DNA from 4 places in the Sulfobacillus sp. TH-112 genome. Region 3 is predicted to be linked to each of the others. Evidence: riboswitches for the same ligand, from Rfam matches in the RefSeq annotation. Region 3 holds a riboswitch; each other region holds the start of a gene.
The links. Region 3 has a riboswitch for cyclic di-AMP ahead of ACOJWD_RS13965 (peptidoglycan-binding protein). Riboswitches for the same ligand answer to the same signal wherever they lie in the genome.

Region 1: linked by a shared signal. The riboswitch ahead of ACOJWD_RS06220 (peptidoglycan-binding protein) and the one ahead of ACOJWD_RS13965 (peptidoglycan-binding protein) in region 3 are both predicted to bind cyclic di-AMP.
Region 2: linked by a shared signal. The riboswitch ahead of ACOJWD_RS09505 (glycosyltransferase) and the one ahead of ACOJWD_RS13965 (peptidoglycan-binding protein) in region 3 are both predicted to bind cyclic di-AMP.
Region 4: linked by a shared signal. The riboswitch ahead of ACOJWD_RS09575 (LysM peptidoglycan-binding domain-containing protein) and the one ahead of ACOJWD_RS13965 (peptidoglycan-binding protein) in region 3 are both predicted to bind cyclic di-AMP.

What each region holds. Positions count from the first base shown of each region.
Region 1 covers NZ_JBYCKN010000096.1:3,318-5,516, forward strand. Annotated here, with positions in the region: gene ACOJWD_RS06220 (peptidoglycan-binding protein) at 1-1,000, opposite strand, end outside; cyclic di-AMP (ydaO/yuaA leader) riboswitch at 1,010-1,145, opposite strand; gene ACOJWD_RS06225 (EamA family transporter) at 1,326-2,199, shown strand, end outside.
Region 2 covers NZ_JBYCKN010000134.1:9,965-12,163, forward strand. Annotated here, with positions in the region: gene ACOJWD_RS09500 (hypothetical protein) at 79-336, opposite strand; cyclic di-AMP (ydaO/yuaA leader) riboswitch at 509-633, shown strand; gene ACOJWD_RS09505 (glycosyltransferase) at 716-1,939, shown strand; gene ACOJWD_RS09510 (HAD family hydrolase) at 1,908-2,199, shown strand, end outside.
Region 3 covers NZ_JBYCKN010000189.1:35-2,233, reverse strand. Annotated here, with positions in the region: gene panD (aspartate 1-decarboxylase) at 65-460, opposite strand; gene ACOJWD_RS13970 (hypothetical protein) at 607-972, shown strand; cyclic di-AMP (ydaO/yuaA leader) riboswitch at 1,265-1,399, shown strand; partial or broken gene ACOJWD_RS13965 (peptidoglycan-binding protein) at 1,415-2,199, shown strand, end outside.
Region 4 covers NZ_JBYCKN010000134.1:21,626-23,824, reverse strand. Annotated here, with positions in the region: gene topA (type I DNA topoisomerase) at 1-571, opposite strand, end outside; cyclic di-AMP (ydaO/yuaA leader) riboswitch at 805-940, shown strand; gene ACOJWD_RS09575 (LysM peptidoglycan-binding domain-containing protein) at 952-1,920, shown strand; gene ACOJWD_RS09570 (transglycosylase domain-containing protein) at 2,032-2,199, shown strand, end outside.

The DNA of each region.
Region 1 (2,199 bases), on a different contig from region 3:
TGTGTAATGGAATAACCGACGGGTCAACGGCAATCATCCCGTCTTCCAACGGCTGTCCAAAGGCGTCCACCGGTCCATAGGGGTAGTTATCGGCCAAACTAGGACCATAGGAGGTGGCAACCATATGATAGGCATGCAATACCGGGCGACCGTCGATAGTCTTGATGGATGAGGTGAATTCCCCCGTCACGCCGTCGGACGGACTATTCAACGAAGGCTCGCTCACCGGATCATTGGGCTCGGGAAAGGCCTCGGGCAAGGTCGGGCCACTTTGTCCATTATTAATACTCGAACTGGTATTGCCCGAGGTGGACGTCGACCCTGTGGTGCTTGTCCCACTTGCCAGTGTTGGTGCGGTAGTCCCACTGATTGGTGGTACCAGCTTAAATCCCGATAACATCTGCTGCCAAGTGACCTCCGATGTCACCCCGGTTTCAGCCAATCCAGTGGCCTTTTGAAAGGCCTTGAGTGCCGTCTCGGTGGCCGCGTTGAAGTATCCCGTGTCTGATCCCTCAGGCAGATATCCTAAGTCTTCCAAGTTAGCCTGTAGGGTCATCACCCAGTGCCCGGTCGAACCAATCGTGAGCACTTGGCGCATTGCTGGGTGGGTATTGGCCAAAGTCTGGGCCGTTGTCGGAGAAGACTCTGGCGCGGCAGGCACAATATCAAACCCCGCAAGGATATCCTGCCAGATGACCGGGGTGGTAGCTACACTGTCGGGAAGAGCATGAGCTTGTTCAAACGCCACCAGCCCTCGCTCCGTCCGCGGACCAAAAATTCCATCCATAGGACCCGCAGAATACCCCAGAAGGTTCAAATCAGCTTGTAGGGTGCAGACCCAATGCCCCTGCGAACCGATTTGTAAGGACTGTTGCATGGCAGGATGGATCGCCTCGAGACTGGTGGTGCTGGGCGTCGCGGCAAACGTTGCTCCGCTCAATAATCCGGCACTCGCAATGCCGACCGTACTCAACACGGCAATTTTTGATGTTATACGCATGAAGTAACCCCTCTCTCAAAGTTGTGCCTCCGGGGTTAGCTGACGGGTTCGGGCAACGAGAGGTAGGCCCTACGTGATCACACGATTCACCCCACAGACCGGTTCCCCCGGTTGTCATTCTTAAACAATTTGGCGTAGTTATGGTAGAAAAGAGTGCGGACTTTGTCAGATGCCCAGGGAGCGGGTAGGCTGCCTTGGCGTGATATTAAATGGAGGATTATCGAAATGCAGGGTGTTTTCTCATAATCTAGGACCTGTCCCAAAATCCACCACCACACGGAAGTCCGGTCGAACGACAAACAGATATGATACAGTGAGGGCAGGCATGACATCATCAGGAAGGATCGGCGATCGGCTCGTGGCGCAAACACCCAAAGTGCACATCTTGTCGGTTCTCTGTGCGGGAGCCAGTTATGGCCTAGTGACTCCCCTTGTCAAACAAGCTGTGCGCTCCGGCGTGGCAACGTCCTCCCTGAGCATGCTACAGTATCCGGCCGCCTTACTGTTTCTGGTCGTCGCACGATATCTGATGAAGTCTCCACCCATGCGCCTACGCGCACACCTCGTCTGGCCCCTTTTGGCCGTAGGAGTCTCCAGTGCCGCTACTACCATTTGCTATTATCAATCGTTAAAGCATCTTCCCCCAGCTATGGCGGTCCTGCTTCTATTTCAATTCTCGTGGATGCTTCCCGTGATGGGATGGTTAGCGTCGAGACGACGTCCCAGTCTTATTGAGGTCGCAGCTATCGCACTCATCGTCATCGGCACCATCCTAGCGTTAAGTGAGCAGTTTCACGGCCCGTTGACCACCCTCGGGATGATCGAAGGGCTCGGTGCCGGAGTGAGTTATGCCTTCACCTTGTTCTGGCAAGCCCGCATTGCGTCGGATACCCCTGTGTTGAATAGCGCGTTCCTGACGATCGTGATTGCCGCCCTGACGGTCTTCCTCTTTTATCACAACCCTAGCCACCTCTTCACCCAGAACTGGTCCCAAACTGTCGGGTACGGGAGCGTCGCGGGCATTTTTAGTCTCGTTCTTCCCCTAGGTTTACTGTATTTGAGTGCGCCCAAGCTCGGTGACACGCTGACCGCAATTCTGGCATCAGTAGAACTTCCGACCGCACTTGTCATATCACTAATTTGGCTTAAGTCATCTATAACGTTGTTCGAATGGCTGGGTTGTATGCTGATTCTCGGCG
Region 2 (2,199 bases), on a different contig from region 3:
AATCGACAGTGCCCTTGTCTCTGCACTCTTTGGGGTGATACCATCCATTCTTGTGGACGCGTGTAGTGCACATTCTCTCTATTCCAGATAGTCGACCTGGTCGAGGATGTCTTCCATCAATGGACTCGTGGCAACCTGAGCGAGGAGGATCAAGAGGGCGTCCGTGCTTAACCTCTGCGTTTTCTTAGCCAGGGCGTCATGAACTGCCGAAAAACGCGCCCTGAGGACCGTCTCAATAGCCAGATGCAGGGTATGCGGGCGGATGTCATCCTGACTCCATGAACGCCCGTCATGAGTAACCTCGGAGGAGGGCAGTCGTGGGAGGCGATCGGGCATGACAACAGGACCTCTTTTCGGGGAGATTGCGAGTGGAAAGTCGTGGGAGAAGGATTAGGACTATGGTAGCGCCCACTCGGGGTGATGTCCAGAAAACAAGCAGTAATGTCGAACGGTTCTCGTGCGCGTTCGGTAGTTGCGGATTGGGGGGATTCTCCAGTATAATAGGGGTACCTTGAAAGCGCCGAATTCGGTGGAAGCGGAGGACCCAGGTAGTCGGGGTGAATTGTGCAAGCAAAGGGTATGACCACAGCCCTAACCCGTCAGCTAACTTCGTAGGCGTTGGGGGCTCAAGGTGTAACTTAATGAATTTCCCTCTCCCCCCGGGGTGCCTGGGGACTTTTTTTATGTCTCAGGTTTTTGAGGGAGGATACCTTTGATGATACGTCGAGCTCTTGAAATTTCTTTGCATGCCGATCCGCTCACCTATGGCGACAGTGGTGCGGTCGGTGGGCAGCAAATTTTGATTCGCGAACTGGTGAAGAACGTCCAACAATATGGCTATGGAGTAGACGTATTGACTGCACAGGCCAATCCTTTGTGGCCGGAAAAATTTAGTTTAGGACACTTAGGTCAGGTCATTCGGCTGTCGCAGGCGTTGCGTCGACCAGAAGAAGAGAGTTGGGAAGAATTGGTGGATGGTCTCGCTGCAGAAGCGCTAGCCTGGATGAAGGATAGTGGGCGTAACCACCACATTTTACACAGCCATTATTGGATAAGTGGTCTCGTCGCAGAGCGCATTCACCAAGCGACTGGTCTGCCATGGGTTCATTCTCCTGTGAAAATGGCGGAATGGAGCGTTCGTCCGGGAGAAGATGTGAACGAGGTACGCGCAGCCGCGGAAAAGCGACTGTTACATCAGGCGAATGCCGTGGTCGTGTCGTATTTGAGTGAGGCGGAACTTATTCATCGCGACACCCCGGAATTGACGGTATACGTTGTGCCTCCAGGGGTCGATCCTACGCAATTCTTTAGTCGTGATGCGGGGCCAGTATTGCGGGCCCTAGGCGTGAAGCGCCGTCCGGTGGCCTATGTCGGACGTTTAGAACTCGCGCGAGGTCTTCGCGAGGCTCTAGATGTCTTGGCACAGCGAGATCTCCCCGAAGACTTTTTGCTCATGGTGTTAGGCGGAACGAGAAAGCAAGTTCAACAAGGCGTGCCGGTCTCTCCTGATTTGGCACGGCTGGCGGAGCGTTTAGGATCACATGTGACTTTCGTTGGTGGGATGCCGCATCGCGGGGTGGCACCATATTTAGCGGCCTCTGAAGTAGCGATAGCTCCGAATCAAGGGCCTACGTTAGGGATGGCGGTGCTAGAGTCGTTGGCATCAGGAATTCCGGTTGTCGGGTCTCGGGTGCCGGGGGTTCGGGACTGGATTAATCACGGTGAGGACGGCTATGTTGTGGACCGTGATCAGATCGAGACGATGTGGGATTTTGTGCTTGAGTTGTGGAATGATTCCGCCAAGGCTCGCAAGATGGGGAAAGTGGGACAAGAGAAGGTTCATCGCTTGCATACCGTGAATGACATGGCTCAGCAGATGGTGGGCTGCTATCAGGAGGTGACTGGCCTTGGCGGGCATCAAATGGGTGTTGGCTTCTGATATTGACGGTACATTAGTGGGGCATGGCGGTGAGAGTGAACTGGCCCAGTATCTCAAGCTGCATCCAGAGGTCGGGGTCGTGTATCTTACGGGGCGCACACGAGCCAATGCCGAACCCTTGATTCACCGCTATGGATATCCGGAACCCTTGGCCTTATGTACTGATATTGGAGCGGATATTTTTTGGGGCGCGGACCGACGAGTGGATGAAAGTTGGGCCTTTCAACAGCGTCGTGATTGGTCACCGCGTCGCGTCATGC
Region 3 (2,199 bases):
GACATAGCCTCCGCTGTGTCAGACTTCGCTGTCCAGAGCGTATTTTCTCCAAGGCCACTCGAAATCACTCGCCCATGTCCAGGGTATAGGGCTTTTCGCCCGCCATGACTTTTGAGATATGGTTTTGTTGGTCAACATAGACGAGGCGTGGATGAAGTCCGCTACGCACTTCTTCGGGGCTAAAGTAACCATAGGCCATAATAATCACTAAGTCGCCGGGATGAAAATGTCGTGCAGCCGTTCCGTTGAGACATAGTGAACCTGGGTGGTCGTTATCTTGGATGACATAGGTGACCCAATGCGTCCCGGTATTAATGTTGGTGATGTGCACAAATTCGTGAGGCAAAATATCGGCAGCCAGAGCAAGTTGATGACCGAGTGTCAGACTGCCGACGTAATTGAGATTGGACTCGGTGACGGTGGCCCGATGGATTTTTGATTTCAGCATTTCTCTTAGCAAACGTGTCAACTCCTCAATTGAACGCCGAATGGGGTAGGTCATATTCAGTCAATCGTTTATCATATGTCGCGAGTCGAGAAAGCTTGCATGAGATTCTTGTATAGCATGACCTGCCATGAGGCACTCTAGCCGCGGAGGGATCATCTATGGAAGACCATCAGAAAGAAGGCCATCAAAAGGAAGGACATCAAAAGGAAGGACATCAAAAAGAGGAAAAAAAATATTCGGTCAAGTCTCCGCGTAAGCACCCCAAGCCCTCTATGGGCACTCCCAGCACCATCAACCAAGCGGTACGCCAGGAACTCTGGTATGTGGATACCATGGTGGCGTCGCCCTTTCGCATGGTGCGTCGGCAATTAGAAGGGCGCCAGGGAGCCATGGCTCAAAGTGCGGATGAAGCCATGTGGGCGATGGAGGGGATGGTTCGTCTGCCCATTAAACTGATACAAGCAGCGTTTGGTGAAGCGCCATCCGTGGCGCCGAGCGACCAACACGGAGAATCATCGCACTAGTATTTCCAATTTGTAGGTCACCATTTTCGACGATAGAGCATCGCCTTCAGGCAAACGGTGGGACGGCTATGGCGCAAGAGCCGTAATGATAGGAAGTGCAGCCATTCTTTTGTCTGTCAAGAGATCAGTCAAAAGTTGGCTCTTCAGTTAGACAATAGCAGACCGCTCCGATTCTCCGTATGGACGAGCATCCGGCTCCCCTGACATGGCCTATGAGGTCGTATGGTCGGGGGAGCGCGGTTTTACGATCTGACGACGCCCTCGATCACTCGGTACACTCTCTAATGTTCCGACTTCCATAACGCCTAATTCCGCAAAGGAATCCGGGGAACCCAAGGGTTAGGGGTGAATCGAGCTTGTGCTCGTAGGGCGTACTCTCGCGTCCGAATCCGTCAGCTAACCTCGGAGGCAAATTTCGAGGGGGATATATTACGTGAAAACGATGATACTAGGTGCAGCATTTTTAGGATCCATGAGCTTATTCGCCGCTCCGTCCATAGGAAGTGTTCAGGCTGCCAGTACGACCACGGCAGCACTTCAATCTCTGCATCCTGCGATGCAACATACCCTCTTTCAGGGTGATACGGGCCACTGGGTCATGACTCTTCAAGCCGACCTCAATGATCTCGGAATCTCATCAGGACCCGTCGATGGGATTTTCGGACCGCTTACTGAGGCGGGTGTAAAGTCCTTTCAGTCGCAAAGCGGACTCTCCTCCACGGGAGTAGTCAATGCCACAACCTGGCAAGACATTTTGGCAGGATTCCAACTAACTCCCTATACACCAGGAAGTCATGCGCTGAGTGCGACATCAGCCAATAGCAACCAGAGCCAATCTGTGGGATCGGGATCGGCTGAGCAATTATCGCTTCCCGAGTCGTTCCCTACTGGTGGCACGCCGGTTGACGAACCTTCCAGTTCATCGGGTCCGCAAGGGGAATTCACGCCGTCCGTCAGCACCATTGATGGGCATCAAGTCGTCGCCGCCTATCATATGATTGCTACCTCATATGGACCGAGCTTGGCAGATAATTACCCCTACGGCCCGACGGATTACTTCGGCGCACCACTAGAAGACGGAATGATTGCGGTCGATCCGAGTGTGATACCGTTGAAGAGCCTCGTCTATGTGACCGGATATCAAGACAACTTCCTCCCGTCACAAGGGTTTCTGGGACAAGCCGACGATACAGGGGGAGCCATCCAAGGTGATCGGATTGATATCTT
Region 4 (2,199 bases), on a different contig from region 3:
CTTCCGGACGAAAAGCTTCAATGTCCAGTTCCCGATCGACCAAAATCTTCAGTGCGGCTGACTGCACTCGACCCGCGGACAGTCCGGGACGTACCTTGCGCCACAGCAACGGAGATAGTTGGTACCCCACCACGCGGTCGAGTACCCGCCTCGCCTGCTGGGCATCCACCAAGTTCATATCCACCGGTCGGGCCGAGCGAATCGCTTCAGTCACCGCATCTTTCGTAATCTCGTGGAATTCAATTCTACGAGCATCCTCCGGCTTAATCCCTAGTGTTTCCCCCAGATGCCAAGCAATGGCCTCGCCCTCGCGGTCCGGGTCGGTTGCTAAATACACGCGATCGGTCTTTTTGGCCGCGTCCTTCAATTCTTTCACTAATGGACCTTTGCCGCGGATGGTAATATAGCGCGGCTGAAAATCTTTTTCGACATCAACACCAAACTGACTCTTTGGCAAGTCACGTACGTGCCCCATCGATGCCTTCACCTGATACCGACTTCCTAGAAATCGGCTGATGGTTTTGGCCTTGGCCGGAGATTCTACAATAATCAAGGGCTTTGGCTTTGCCAACCTGCCACCTCCCGTTCGTAAGCGTACCTATACTATCGCATTATGCCACGGATATCCAGAAAAGGCCCTCCCCATAAAATCGCCCATTATTTCCCTGACGCTTTTTTCCATGCATCCCAAATATTTAGTGTGACGGACATATTATGGCAAAAAGCGACGTGCGAAGGTGGTGATGACCGCTCACTCAATCCCATCGCTCATGACATGTCGACAAGATCCCCCTATAATCGATACGACTCCTTATGCCGAATCATGGAAATTCCATGTACGGGGGATAAAGGGACCTGTCCCTTGGTGAATCGTGTCTACACGTAGGGCTCCTTCTGCCCGAACCATGAACTAACCTCGGAGGCAAATCGCGAAGGAAGGGGAGCCCCTATTTGAATATACGCTCGATTGGCGTAGCCAGCGGTGCTTTAGTGGCTGCAGCCTTGTGTTTGTCCCCGCTTACCACGGTCCAGACGGTCGCTCAAGGATCTCCGACGGCACCTCATCATCAATTGATCGATAGCGCGCACGCGAGCTCCTCACTGTCTTTTGAGGCCGCACACAGCGCCACCTATCGGGTGCAATCAGGAAACACCTTAGCAGGAATCGCCAGCCAATTTCACACCACCTGGGAAACGCTAGCTTCGATGAACCACTTAGCGAATCCCAACGTGCTTCGCATCGGCGAAGTCCTCTCTGTGCCTGGTGGACAAACCACGCTTGCAGCCAATGAACCGGCTACAGCCAAGGCGTCGTCCGCAGTGCGCCGATATACGGTTGAAGCGGGCAATACCTTGGCCGGGATTGCCGCCATGTTTCATACTACATGGCCCATCCTCGCCCAACTGAATCATCTGTCGAATCCCAACAATATTGCGGTCGGCGAAGTCTTGATCCTGCCCGGCAGTTCTTCGGCCATCGCAAGTGGATCCAATAGCGTCTCACTACCTATGCAAGATGCTCCAAGCTCCGTCGGTGCAGCCATCGTATCCACCGCGCTGAAATACCTCGGGGTGCCTTACGTATTTGGTGACGAGAATCCTGCAACCGGCTTTGACTGTTCGGGTCTGGTACAGTATGTACTGGCTCAAAACGGTATCAGTATTGGGCGTACCACTTGGGAGCAGTATGATGAAGTGACCCATGTGTCAAAAGCCAATCTCGAACCCGGCGACCTGGTATTCTTTCAAACCTATGCTCCCGGAGCGTCTCACGTAGGAATTTATATTGGCTCGGATCCCGCCATGGGATATTCGGCGGCATTTATTGATGCCCCGGAACCGGGTCAAGGAGTCCAGATACAGAATCTTAACGACCCGTTCTATGTATCCCATTACTATGGAGCGGGAACGGTAAACTAAACTCTAGATCAGCGGCGGGGCCTTCGGGCTCCGCCTTTTTTCGACATATTTTTTATGTGACACGGACACCTTAGCGGGAGAAGCGCTACTGCCCGATTAAAGGAGAATCCGATGCAAAATCGCCGCCGTCACCATCGTCATCGACCCCAGATACTATCGATTCGCAGAGTCACGGGGGCGGTGTTGTCTCTAACCGCTTTCACCAGTATTCTGGGTGTCGGCCTGCTGATTCACAAGATTGACCAAATGAATCAACACCTCCCTTCGGTGGCCAGACTC